DNA from 2 places in the Allorhizobium ampelinum S4 genome. Region 1 is predicted to be linked to the other one. Evidence: riboswitches for the same ligand, from Rfam matches in the RefSeq annotation. Region 1 holds a riboswitch; the other holds the start of a gene.
The links. A riboswitch is a leader RNA that binds a small molecule or an ion and turns the genes downstream of it on or off. The one in region 1 is predicted to bind cobalamin.
Positions count from the first base shown of each region.

Region 2: it holds a riboswitch for cobalamin, as region 1 does, so the genes downstream of both, AVI_RS10420 (hypothetical protein) here and nrdH (glutaredoxin-like protein NrdH) in region 1, are expected to answer to the same signal.

Region 1 covers NC_011981.1:358,623-363,763, reverse strand. Annotated here, with positions in the region: gene nrdF (class 1b ribonucleoside-diphosphate reductase subunit beta) at 1-972, opposite strand, end outside; gene nrdE (class 1b ribonucleoside-diphosphate reductase subunit alpha) at 987-3,113, opposite strand; gene nrdI (class Ib ribonucleoside-diphosphate reductase assembly flavoprotein NrdI) at 3,110-3,526, opposite strand; gene nrdH (glutaredoxin-like protein NrdH) at 3,537-3,758, opposite strand; cobalamin riboswitch at 4,022-4,249, opposite strand; partial or broken gene AVI_RS31645 (LysR family transcriptional regulator) at 4,317-4,555, shown strand; gene AVI_RS27265 (AraC family transcriptional regulator) at 4,774-5,141, shown strand, end outside.
Region 2 covers NC_011989.1:2,190,564-2,195,704, reverse strand. Annotated here, with positions in the region: gene trmFO (methylenetetrahydrofolate--tRNA-(uracil(54)-C(5))-methyltransferase (FADH(2)-oxidizing) TrmFO) at 1-1,163, opposite strand, end outside; gene AVI_RS29565 (DUF1127 domain-containing protein) at 1,317-1,460, opposite strand; gene AVI_RS10425 (hypothetical protein) at 1,911-2,375, shown strand; cobalamin riboswitch at 2,422-2,804, shown strand; gene AVI_RS10420 (hypothetical protein) at 2,945-3,247, shown strand; gene cobU (bifunctional adenosylcobinamide kinase/adenosylcobinamide-phosphate guanylyltransferase) at 3,252-3,779, shown strand; gene cobW (cobalamin biosynthesis protein CobW) at 3,783-4,856, shown strand; gene cobN (cobaltochelatase subunit CobN) at 4,860-5,141, shown strand, end outside.

The sequences.
Region 1 (5,141 bases):
GTCCTCAGTCGCAACTGCCTTGCCGATGACATAGGACGAGCCTGAGCCCGAAAAGAAATCATGATTCTCATCGGCATTCGGCGAGAGTGCCGACAGGATTGCCGGATTGACCTTGCAGGCCTCCGGCGGAAACAGAGCCTCGTAGCCGAGGTTCATCAGCGCCTTGTTCGCGTTGTAATGCAGAAATTTTTTGACGTCCTCTGTCAGTCCGACACCGTCATAGAGCGCCTCGGTGTATTTGGCCTCGTTGTCGTAGAGCTCAAGCAGCAGGTCGAAGGCGAAGTCCTTGGTTTCCTGCCGCTGCTCCTCGCTTAAGGGCTCGAGACCACGCTGAAACTTGTAGCCGATGTAATAGCCATGTACAGCCTCGTCGCGGATGATGAGACGGATCATGTCTGCCGTGTTGGTGAGCCTGGCGCGGCTCGACCAAAACATCGGCAGATAGAAGCCGGAGTAAAACAGGAAGCTTTCCAGGAACACACTGGCGATCTTGCGTTTCAGCGGGTCAGGATTGCGGTAGTGTTCGAGGATCAGCGCCGACTTCTTTTGCAGAAACTCGTTTTCTTCGGACCAGCGATAGGCATCATCCACGTCGGATGTCGAACACAGGGTCGAAAAGATCGAGGAATAGGAACGGGCATGCACCGCTTCCATGAACGAAATGTTCGAATAGACCGCCTCCTCATGCGGCGTGATGGAATCCTCCATCAATGTTGGCGCACCGATGCTCGTCTGTATGGTATCGAGCAGGGTCAGCCCCGTGAAGACGCGGATGGTCAACTGTTGTTCTTCCGGCTTCAACGCCGCCCAGGATGGAATGTCGTTTGACAACGGCACCTTCTCCGGCAGCCAGAAATTACCGGTCAGCCTGTTCCAGACCTCCAGGTCCTTGTCGTCGTTGATGCGGTTCCAGTTGATCGCTCGCACCGGCTTGGTTTGCGTCGGGGTGTTGGTCTTCATCTGTATGTTCATGTGATATCTCGATCTCACAGCGCGCAGGATACGCAGCCCTGCACTTGCGTGCCGGCCAGCGCCATCTGGCGAAGGCGAATGTAATAGATGGTCTTGATGCCCTTCTTCCAGGCGTAGATCTGTGCCCGATTGATGTCGCGGGTCGTTGCGGTGTCACGGAAGAACAGCGTCAGCGAAAGACCTTGATCCACATGCTGGGTGGCGGCCGCATAAGTGTCTATGATCTTCTCGGGTCCGATCTCATAGGCGTCCTGATAGTAATCAAGGTTATCATTGCTCATGAAGGCGGCCGGATAGTAGACGCGGCCGATCTTGCCTTCCTTGCGGATCTCGATCTTCGAGACGATCGGATGGATCGAGGAGGTCGAATGGTTGATGTAGGAGATCGACCCCGTCGGTGGCACAGCCTGAAGGTTCTGGTTATAAAGGCCGGACGCCATCACCACCTCTTTCAGCGCCAACCAGTCTTCCTGTGTCGGGATTGAGATTCCGGCCGTTTCGAATAGTTCTGCGACGCGCCTGGTCGCTGGAAGCCATTCGGTTTGCGTATACTTGTCGAAATACTCGCCGGATGCATATTTCGAGTTCTCGAAGCCCTTGAAGCTCGTGCCGCGCTCGGCAGCAATCCGGTTCGAGGCACGGATGGCGTGATAGGTCACCGTGTAGAAATACATGTTGGTGAAATCGATGCCCTCTTCCGATCCGTAGAAGATGCGCTCGCGTGCGAGATAGCCGTGCAGGTTCATCTGGCCAAGGCCGATCGCATGGCTGTCATCATTTCCCTTCTCGATCGATGGAACCGAAGAGATATGGCTCATGTCGGACACGGCGGTCAGCGCCCGGATCGCGGTCTCAATGGTCCTGCCGAAGTCCGAGGAATCCATCACGGCTGCGATGTTCAAGGACCCGAGATTGCAGGAGATGTCCTTACCCATGGTCTTGTAGGACAGGTCGTCATTATAAGTGCTGACGTCGCTCACCTGTAGGATTTCCGAGCAGAGATTGCTCATCGAAATGCGTCCGGCTATCGGGTTGGCGCGGTTCACCGTGTCCTCAAACATGATGTACGGATAGCCGCTCTCGAACTGGATTTCGGCGAGCACCTGGAAGAAATCACGCGCCTTGATCTTCTTCTTACGAATGCGGCTGTCGGCGACCATCTCGCGGTATTTTTCCGTGACTGAGATTTCGGAAAAAGCGACGCCGTAGACACGCTCCACGTCGTAGGGTGAGAACAGATACATATCCTCATTGTTCTTCGCCAATTCAAAGGTGATGTCGGGGATCACCACACCGAGTGACAGCGTCTTGATCCTAATCTTCTCGTCGGCGTTTTCACGCTTGGTATCGAGGAAGCGCATGATATCGGGATGATGGGCATTCAGGTAGACAGCCCCTGCCCCCTGGCGCGCACCGAGCTGGTTGGCATAGGAAAAACTGTCCTCCAGTAACTTCATCACCGGGATGACGCCCGAGGACTGGTTCTCGATCTGCTTGATCGGTGCACCAGCCTCGCGGATATTGGTCAGGGATAACGCCACCCCACCCCCACGCTTGGAAAGTTGCAATGCCGAGTTGATGCCACGGGCGATGCTTTCCATATTGTCTTCCATGCGCAGCAGGAAGCAGGAGACCAGTTCGCCGCGTTGCTTCTTGCCGGCATTGAGAAAGGTCGGCGTCGCCGGCTGGAAGCGACCGGAGATAATCTCATCGACCATGTCCCGCGCCAAAGCCTCATTGCCCTGCGCCAGCGTCAATGCCACCATGCAGATCCGGTCTTCGTAGCGCTCCAGATAGCGCTTTCCGTCGAAGGTCTTCAGCGTGTAGCTAGTGTAATATTTGAAGGCGCCGAGAAAGGTCGGAAAGCGAAACTTCTTCACATAGGCATGATCGAAAAGATCGCGGACGAAGTTGAACGCATACTGGTCCAACACCGCTTGCTCATAGTAGCCTTCGTCCACGAGGTAATCGAGCTTCTCCCGTAGATTATGGAAGAAGACGGTGTTCTGGTTGACGTGCTGCAAGAAATACTGTTTTGCCGCCAGAGCGTCCTTATCGAGTTGGATTTTACCATCCTCATCGTAGAGGTTTAACATCGCGTTCAGCGCGTGATAATCCAGCGCCTGTTCGTCCGCCTTCAAAGGGCGCTCGAAAGTTGTGACATCCAAAATCGTTCCATCCCATATTTGACATTGGCGACATCTTCGTCCGTGCCGAGCAGTTCGAACCTGTAAAGGTACGGCACTCGACATTTCTGTGAGATCACGTCGCCGGCGAGACAGAACGTCTCGCCGAAATTACTATTGCCCGCGGCGATCACGCCCCGGAGATGAGAGCGGTTGTCCGCATCATTGAGGAAGCGGATGACCTGTTTTGGAACGGCCCCTTTGCCATCGTCACCCGAATAGGTTGGGACGATTAGAACGTAAGGTTCAGTGATCGACGGATTGCCGCTCCGCGGGCTGACGGGGATACGTGACGCGCGCAAACCAAGCTTGCCGACAAAGCGATGGGTGTTTTCCGAGGCACTGGAAAAATAGACAATCAGCCCCATCGCCAGACACTTACGCCAACGCGTTGATCATGTCGGGACGAAAACCCGCCCAATGGGTATCGCCAGCGATGACGACGGGAACCTGCCGATAGCCAAGACCTTGAACCTTGGCATAGGCGTCCTCATCGACGGAAATGTCGACGATGTGGTAGTCGAGGCCCTGACGATCGAGCGCGCGGGTGGTTGCGCTGCACTGGACGCAGGCAGGTTTGCTGTAAACGGTGATGGTCATCATATCCTCGTTGGGTTTTGATTTTTGGCCGCAGAAAGGCCTCCGAAGACGTCGTTGCCGACGCTCGTTTCTAGACATTGAGTGGGAGAATGACAGCAGCTCAGACGCTCTTCAGCGACCGTCTTCGTTTAAACGCCGGACCGTTACAGGAAAAATCACGCATGCCTTCACCCCGAAGTGTTTTGACGGATTGTCGGCAAGGAAACGCTGACAAGCGACATCATATCGCTTGCCGTCACGCGACCTTCCGCGCACCCCGCCCGTGGACGTTTTCGTTTGAGGCAGGTCTCCTGGCTCGCGGGTCGTTGCATCCATCCTCGCCTTCCCGAAACATGATGTTTCAGTGGCTTTCACTGGATAAATGCTCGCCGCTTACAGTTGCGGGGGCAGCTTCGGCATTGCCCGACCATCTCTGGTCCGGCGCACCGCATTCCCGTCTTAGCTTTCGATTCGTACTGAGAATCGAAAGAACCTCGAACACTAAATATGGTATACGAGGCTGAAATTTCGTCAACAACTATACCGCCGAACGGATAGCTCTCCCCAGGAAAAATGCAGTCGCTTTTCAACCGCACGACACGATCGTTGAAACTCATGGCCGAAGGCCGCGATCTGCATGATCGTGCGCTTCAGTTGTCGTGCGATGCCGAAAAAATCGAACAGGTGCGAAAGCCGGACGGGTGGAGCCGTCGAGCACCTTGCAAATTGCGGCGTCGCTGCCGAACGGTTTGCACATAATCGCGCCAGCACTGCCGCGGTTTCGCGAACTGCATCCCAAAGTGACGATTGATCTGCGTTAGAGAGGCCAGCGTCTATTCATTCGCAAGCGGAAGGTCTTGAAAAGATATAAACTATCGAGGGGCGGATACCCTTCGTCTTTCGGACTGGGCCTGTCGGACTGGGCCTCAATCCATTGGCTGACTGGAATGAGAGGGGGTGCTATGGGCGGGGATCACGCTCGAATTCATAAAACTTCGTACTTGCGCGCCAGACGTTTGGTGCCTAAAATTGGATAATGTCTGATCATTCGTCTCAACGGTTGTCGCCGTCAAATATCCCAATGGATGCGCTAAGCGAAGTTCTACAGGACTTTCGCTTGAGTGGGGTCAATTATGGGCGCTGCGAACTGCGGCATCCGTGGAGCATCGCCTTGCCGCACCAGCAGCTGCTTCGATTCCACTTTGTCAGCCAAGGTCCATGCTGGATTCATACCGAAGCCCAAGGGTGGCAGGAATTGAATGATGGGGATCTGGTGCTACTGCCGCAAGGTATCGCACATCGGTTGGCAAGCGCGCCGGATGTTGAAGGCGACTCGCTCAAAAGCTGTCAGATAAAAAGGTTGAGCAACAAGGTTTGCGAGTTGGTGCGGGAAGGAACGGGGGC
Region 2 (5,141 bases), on a different replicon from region 1:
ACAGGCGGTGGACTGAAGGCCTCGCCCTTGCGCTCGGCAGCAGCAAAGCGACCGGCCAGAAGGCCGATGGAGGCGCTCTCGACATAGCCTTCGCAGCCGGTGATCTGCCCGGCAAAGCGCAGGCCCGGTCTGCTCTTTAGGGAGAGGGATTGATCCAGCAGCACGGGCGAATGGATATAGGTATTGCGGTGCAGGCCACCCAACCGGGCGAATTCGGCGTTTTCCAGACCGGGGATCATCCGGAAAATCTCGGCTTGGGCACCGTAGCGCAGCTTGGTCTGAAAACCGACCATATTATAGAGCGTGCCCAGCGCATTATCCTGGCGCAGCTGCACGACAGCATAGGCTTTCACGGTCGGATTATGGGAATTTGTCAGCCCCATCGGCTTCATCGGCCCGTGGCGCAGGGTTTCACGCCCGCGTTCCGCCATGACTTCGATGGGCAGGCAGCCGTCGAAATAGGGGGTGCCTTCCCATTCTTTGAAGCCGACCGCGTCACCGGCAATCAATGCATCAACGAAGGCGTTATACTGGGCCTCATCCAGTGGGCAGTTGATGTAATCCTTGCCCGTACCGCCTGGCCCCACCTTGTCATAGCGCGATTGATACCAGCAGATATCCATATTGATGCTGTCGCGGTGGACGATGGGGGCGATGGCGTCGAAAAAGGCAAGGGCATCCTCGCCGGTTTCCGAGCGGATGGCCTCGGCCAGCGCCGGTGATGTCAGCGGTCCGCTGGCGATAATGCTGAGATCCCAATCGCGTGGCGGCAGGCCGGTGATTTCCTCGCGCACCACGGTTACCAGCGGGTGGGCATGCAGCGCCTGCGTCACAGCTTCGGCAAAGCCATCTCTGTCAACGGCAAGCGCGCCGCCTGCCGGTACCTGATGACGGTCGGCGCAGGCTATGATCAACGAGCCGGCCAGCCGCATTTCCGCATGGATAACCCCGACCGCATTGGCGGTGGCATCATCGGAGCGGAAGGAATTGGAGCAGACAAGCTCGGCCAGGCTATCGGTCTTATGGGCGTCGGTACCGCGAAGGCCGCGCATCTCATGAAGAATGACCGGCACGCCCGCCTCGGCGATCTGCCAGGCGGCTTCGGAGCCAGCCAGCCCGCCGCCAATGATGTGAATAGGGAAATAGGTGTTGTTGTCTGTCATGGCGGCTGCTTATCACGCCTTGCCGCCGCTTCCAATCTTCAACCGATCAAATTGCACTTTGGAGATGCGAGCTTGGTTTGGAGATCCAGAAATAGAAAACGGCGCCAAAAGCGCCGTTCATACAGTCAATTTCAACTTTAAAACCGGATCCGATTAACGGAACGAACGGTTGGCAATGTGACGGATGTCGTAACGGGTGATGCCGATGTCGGACAGGGTCTGGTTGGACAGGCCGCCCAGCTCGGACAGAGTGCGGCGATAGCTAATCCAGTTTTTTGCAATGCGGATCGGGTTCATGACGTTTCCTCGAGATCTTGGTTGCTGATCCGGCGGTCTCTCCCGCCTCAGCTGTTGACATGCTTATACATCGGGGAAGGTCTTTATGGCAGTGCAATAAATGGGCGACTGCTATGCGTTTGTGCAGATTCATGGCTATTAATTGTGCTTCGGCTAAGATTTGAGCGTGATCTTGGGACGCTCAAAACACGCCTTTTTCGAGTGAAATTCTCACCGGTCCGAGGGTGTGGAATCGCCGACCTTCAGGCGCAAGACGGTCCCATAATGGCTTTGTTTAACAAGAATCCAGCGGATATTTTCTTTTGCGCAACATTCCCTGCTTTGTGGCCAGCAAAAGGCGGCATAATTCGTCAAAACGCCGTCATCACGTCTATCTCCGTTGCGGACTTATAGCGTAAGCTTGCGGCAAGCTCTGGCTTTGATGGTCCGTGCCATATCTTTGTGCGGAGTATGACCTTGCTGCGGTATTTGCGCGTTCTTGCCTTTCTATCGATCTGCATGGCGCTTGCCGGGTGCATGGCAGGACTGTTTCAATCAGATCGGAAGAAGTTCTACTATGATATTCGTGCGGTCACCGTACTGGCTGGTCCAAAAGTGCCGTTGGTTCTGGTTCAGGGTGTGGAGCGGCGTCTGTCGGCTGCCGTCGCCGCTACGGTGCGCAGCGAGGTTCTGCCACGGGTGATTCTGACGGTCAGGGTCGAGGCGATGGCGAGTGGGCTTGGGCTGGACAAGCAGCATAACGAGGCCGAGGTCAAAGTCAGTGCTGCCTCGGTTGAAACCGGTGATGTGGTCGCTCAGGGCGCGTTCAAGGTGCTGACCATTACCAATGACCAGACGCTTGGCCCTGAAAGCCTGGCGGAAGAAATTTCAGCCCGGATACGCTCGCTGTTTTCCCTGACCGCGCCAAAGCTATAGCGGGTATTGGCTCATGGCTTGCAGATTGACTTAAAGCCTCATTCTGCTAACCCTAAAGGTGGATGGTTTTCGGCCTGAAGAGATTGAGGCTGGAAAGCAAAAGGGAATGCGAAGGCGTGGACCCAGACAGGGCATGCCAAACGCAGCCGACCCCGCGACTGTAGAACAGCGAGGGTTTTCCATCCGGTTTTGACGATCCTTGCATGGCGGGCCGCGTGGTGTGGCCGGTGCGGTGAGCGGACGGACCGGAAAAGCCACTGGAGTGGCAAAGCGATCTGCCGGGGTTGGACGCCTCTTTATCTACGAATCGTCCGCCTTTTCGCTTTTGCTATGACCTCCGGGAAGGTGAGGGAAATCTGCGAACGGGTGCCGTTATGGTACCGGTTTGACGCTGTGAGCCAGGAGACCTGCCGTCCGTGACGGGCTTTACGCCCAATTGGGGGAGAGATCCCCGACGCCAGCACGGAGGTTGTCGTGGCGCAACAGATTGATCGCGGGCCTTCCAGCCTCCGCTCCACGGTCTTTTGGCCGTTTTGCAGTATGCCGCCTGCGCCTAACGGAGGCAGGTCATGATGACGCTCGTGTCATCACGCAGCATAGGTGCCGCCTTAGCTCTGCTTGTGCTGGCGGCGCTGGTTTTTGCGTTGCTGCCGTTTTCCCGTCATGCGCCTTCTGGTCCTTCTCAGCGGCCCGCTGAGCAACAATTCCACGCACCGTCCGGTTCCAATTCCACCTTTGGCGGGGCGCTGTCGCAGCCAAGGTCGGATGTGCGGACGTCTGCGCCATATGCTGCCGATGCAGCCCCATCCGCATGGCCGGGCTTCGTGCCGCGCTCCAGCGGGCTCTACACGCCGCCTACGGGTGGAAACTGACGCCATGGCAGACACAGTTTCGAAACGTGTCTTCGTTCTCGGAGGCGCGCGGTCCGGCAAGTCGCATTTTGCAGAACAGCTTTGTGCCGAGACCGGCCTGGAGCGTCATTATCTGGCAACCGGGCGGGCCTGGGACGAGGAAATGCGCGCCCGGATCGACCAGCACCAGCAGGATCGTGGTCCGCTCTGGGTGACGCATGAAGAGCCACTGGCGCTGGTGGGTCGGCTGAAGTTTATCGATGCGCCGGGCCGGGTCATCTTGGTTGACTGCCTGACGCTCTGGGTCACGAATCTGATGATGGAGGAGGGGCGCGACATGGCTGCTGAGGCGCAAGCCCTTGCGGATCTGCTGCCCCGCCTTTCCGCCTCCATCGTGCTTGTTTCCAATGAAGTCGGCCTTGGCATTGTGCCGGAAAACCGCATGGCGCGCCATTTCCGTGACCATGCCGGACGGCTTCATCAACTGATCGCGGCAAGCGCTGACGAGGTTTACTTCGTCGCGGCTGGCCTGCCCCTGAAAATGAAAGGCTGAACAATGTTGCAACAGAAAATTCCCGTCACTGTTATCACCGGTTTTCTCGGAGCGGGCAAAACGACGATCATCCGCAATATGCTGATGAATGCGGGTGGCAAGAAAATCGCGCTGATCATAAACGAGTTTGGTGATCTGGGTGTGGATGGCGAAGTGCTGAAAGGCTGCGGCGCCGAGACCTGCACCGAGGACGACATTATCGAACTGACCAATGGCTGTATCTGCTGCACGGTTGCCGATGATTTCGTGCCGACCATGCAAAAGCTGCTGGCACGGGATGTGCTGCCCGACCATATCGTCATAGAAACCTCCGGCCTTGCCTTGCCCCAGCCGCTGGTGGCCGCCTTCAACTGGCCGGATATCCGCACCCGCGTGACCGTGGATGGTGTTGTGACGGTGGTCGATAGCGCTGCTGTCGCCGCTGGCCGGTTTGCTGACGACCATGACCGGATCGACGCCCAGCGCGCCGCTGATGACAGTCTCGATCACGAAAGCCCGATCGAGGAGCTGTTCGAGGACCAATTGACCTGCGCCGATCTGATCGTGCTCAACAAGACCGACCTGCTTGATGCCGATGGTCTTGCCAAAGTGCGGAGCGATGTGACCGCCCGGATGTCCCGCAAGCCGACCCTGATCGAGGCGAAGAATGGCGATGTGCCTGTTATGGTGCTGCTTGGCATTGGAGCGGGTTCGGAAGCCGATATCGATAATCGCAAGTCCCATCACGAGCTGGAGCATGAGGCGCTGCATGCCAGCGGTGAGGACCATGACCATCATCACGACCACGACGAATTTGATAGTTTCGTCGTCGATCTGCCGCAGGTGCGCGAGCCGGACCGTTTTGTCGATGGCTTGAAGACCGTGATCGAAGCGCATGACGTGCTGCGGCTGAAAGGCTTCGTCGATGTGCCGGGCAAGCCGATGCGGCTTGTGGTGCAGGCGGTCGGCAACCGCATCGACCAATATTACGACCGGCCCTGGGCCTCCGGCGAACAGCGGGCGACGCGGCTAGTGGTGATCGGCCTGCATGATCTCGACCAATCGGCGATTGCCGATGCCATCCGGGCGGCGGCGTAAGCCATGCATCTTCTGCTTGCCCAGCAAGGCTCGATCAGCGACGGGGATGACGCGATAGACCTTGGCCAGACGCCGGGGGATATCCTGTTTCTGTCCGCCGCCGATACCGAGCTGTCCGCCATCGCGGCGGCGCTGGCGCGGCAATCCGAGACCGCGACATGGCGGCTCGCCAGCCTGATGGCGCTGAAACATCCGATGTCGGTCGATACCTATATCGAGCGCACCGCCCGCCATGCGAAACTGATTGTGGTCAAGGCTTTGGGTGGGGCCAGCTATTTTCATTAT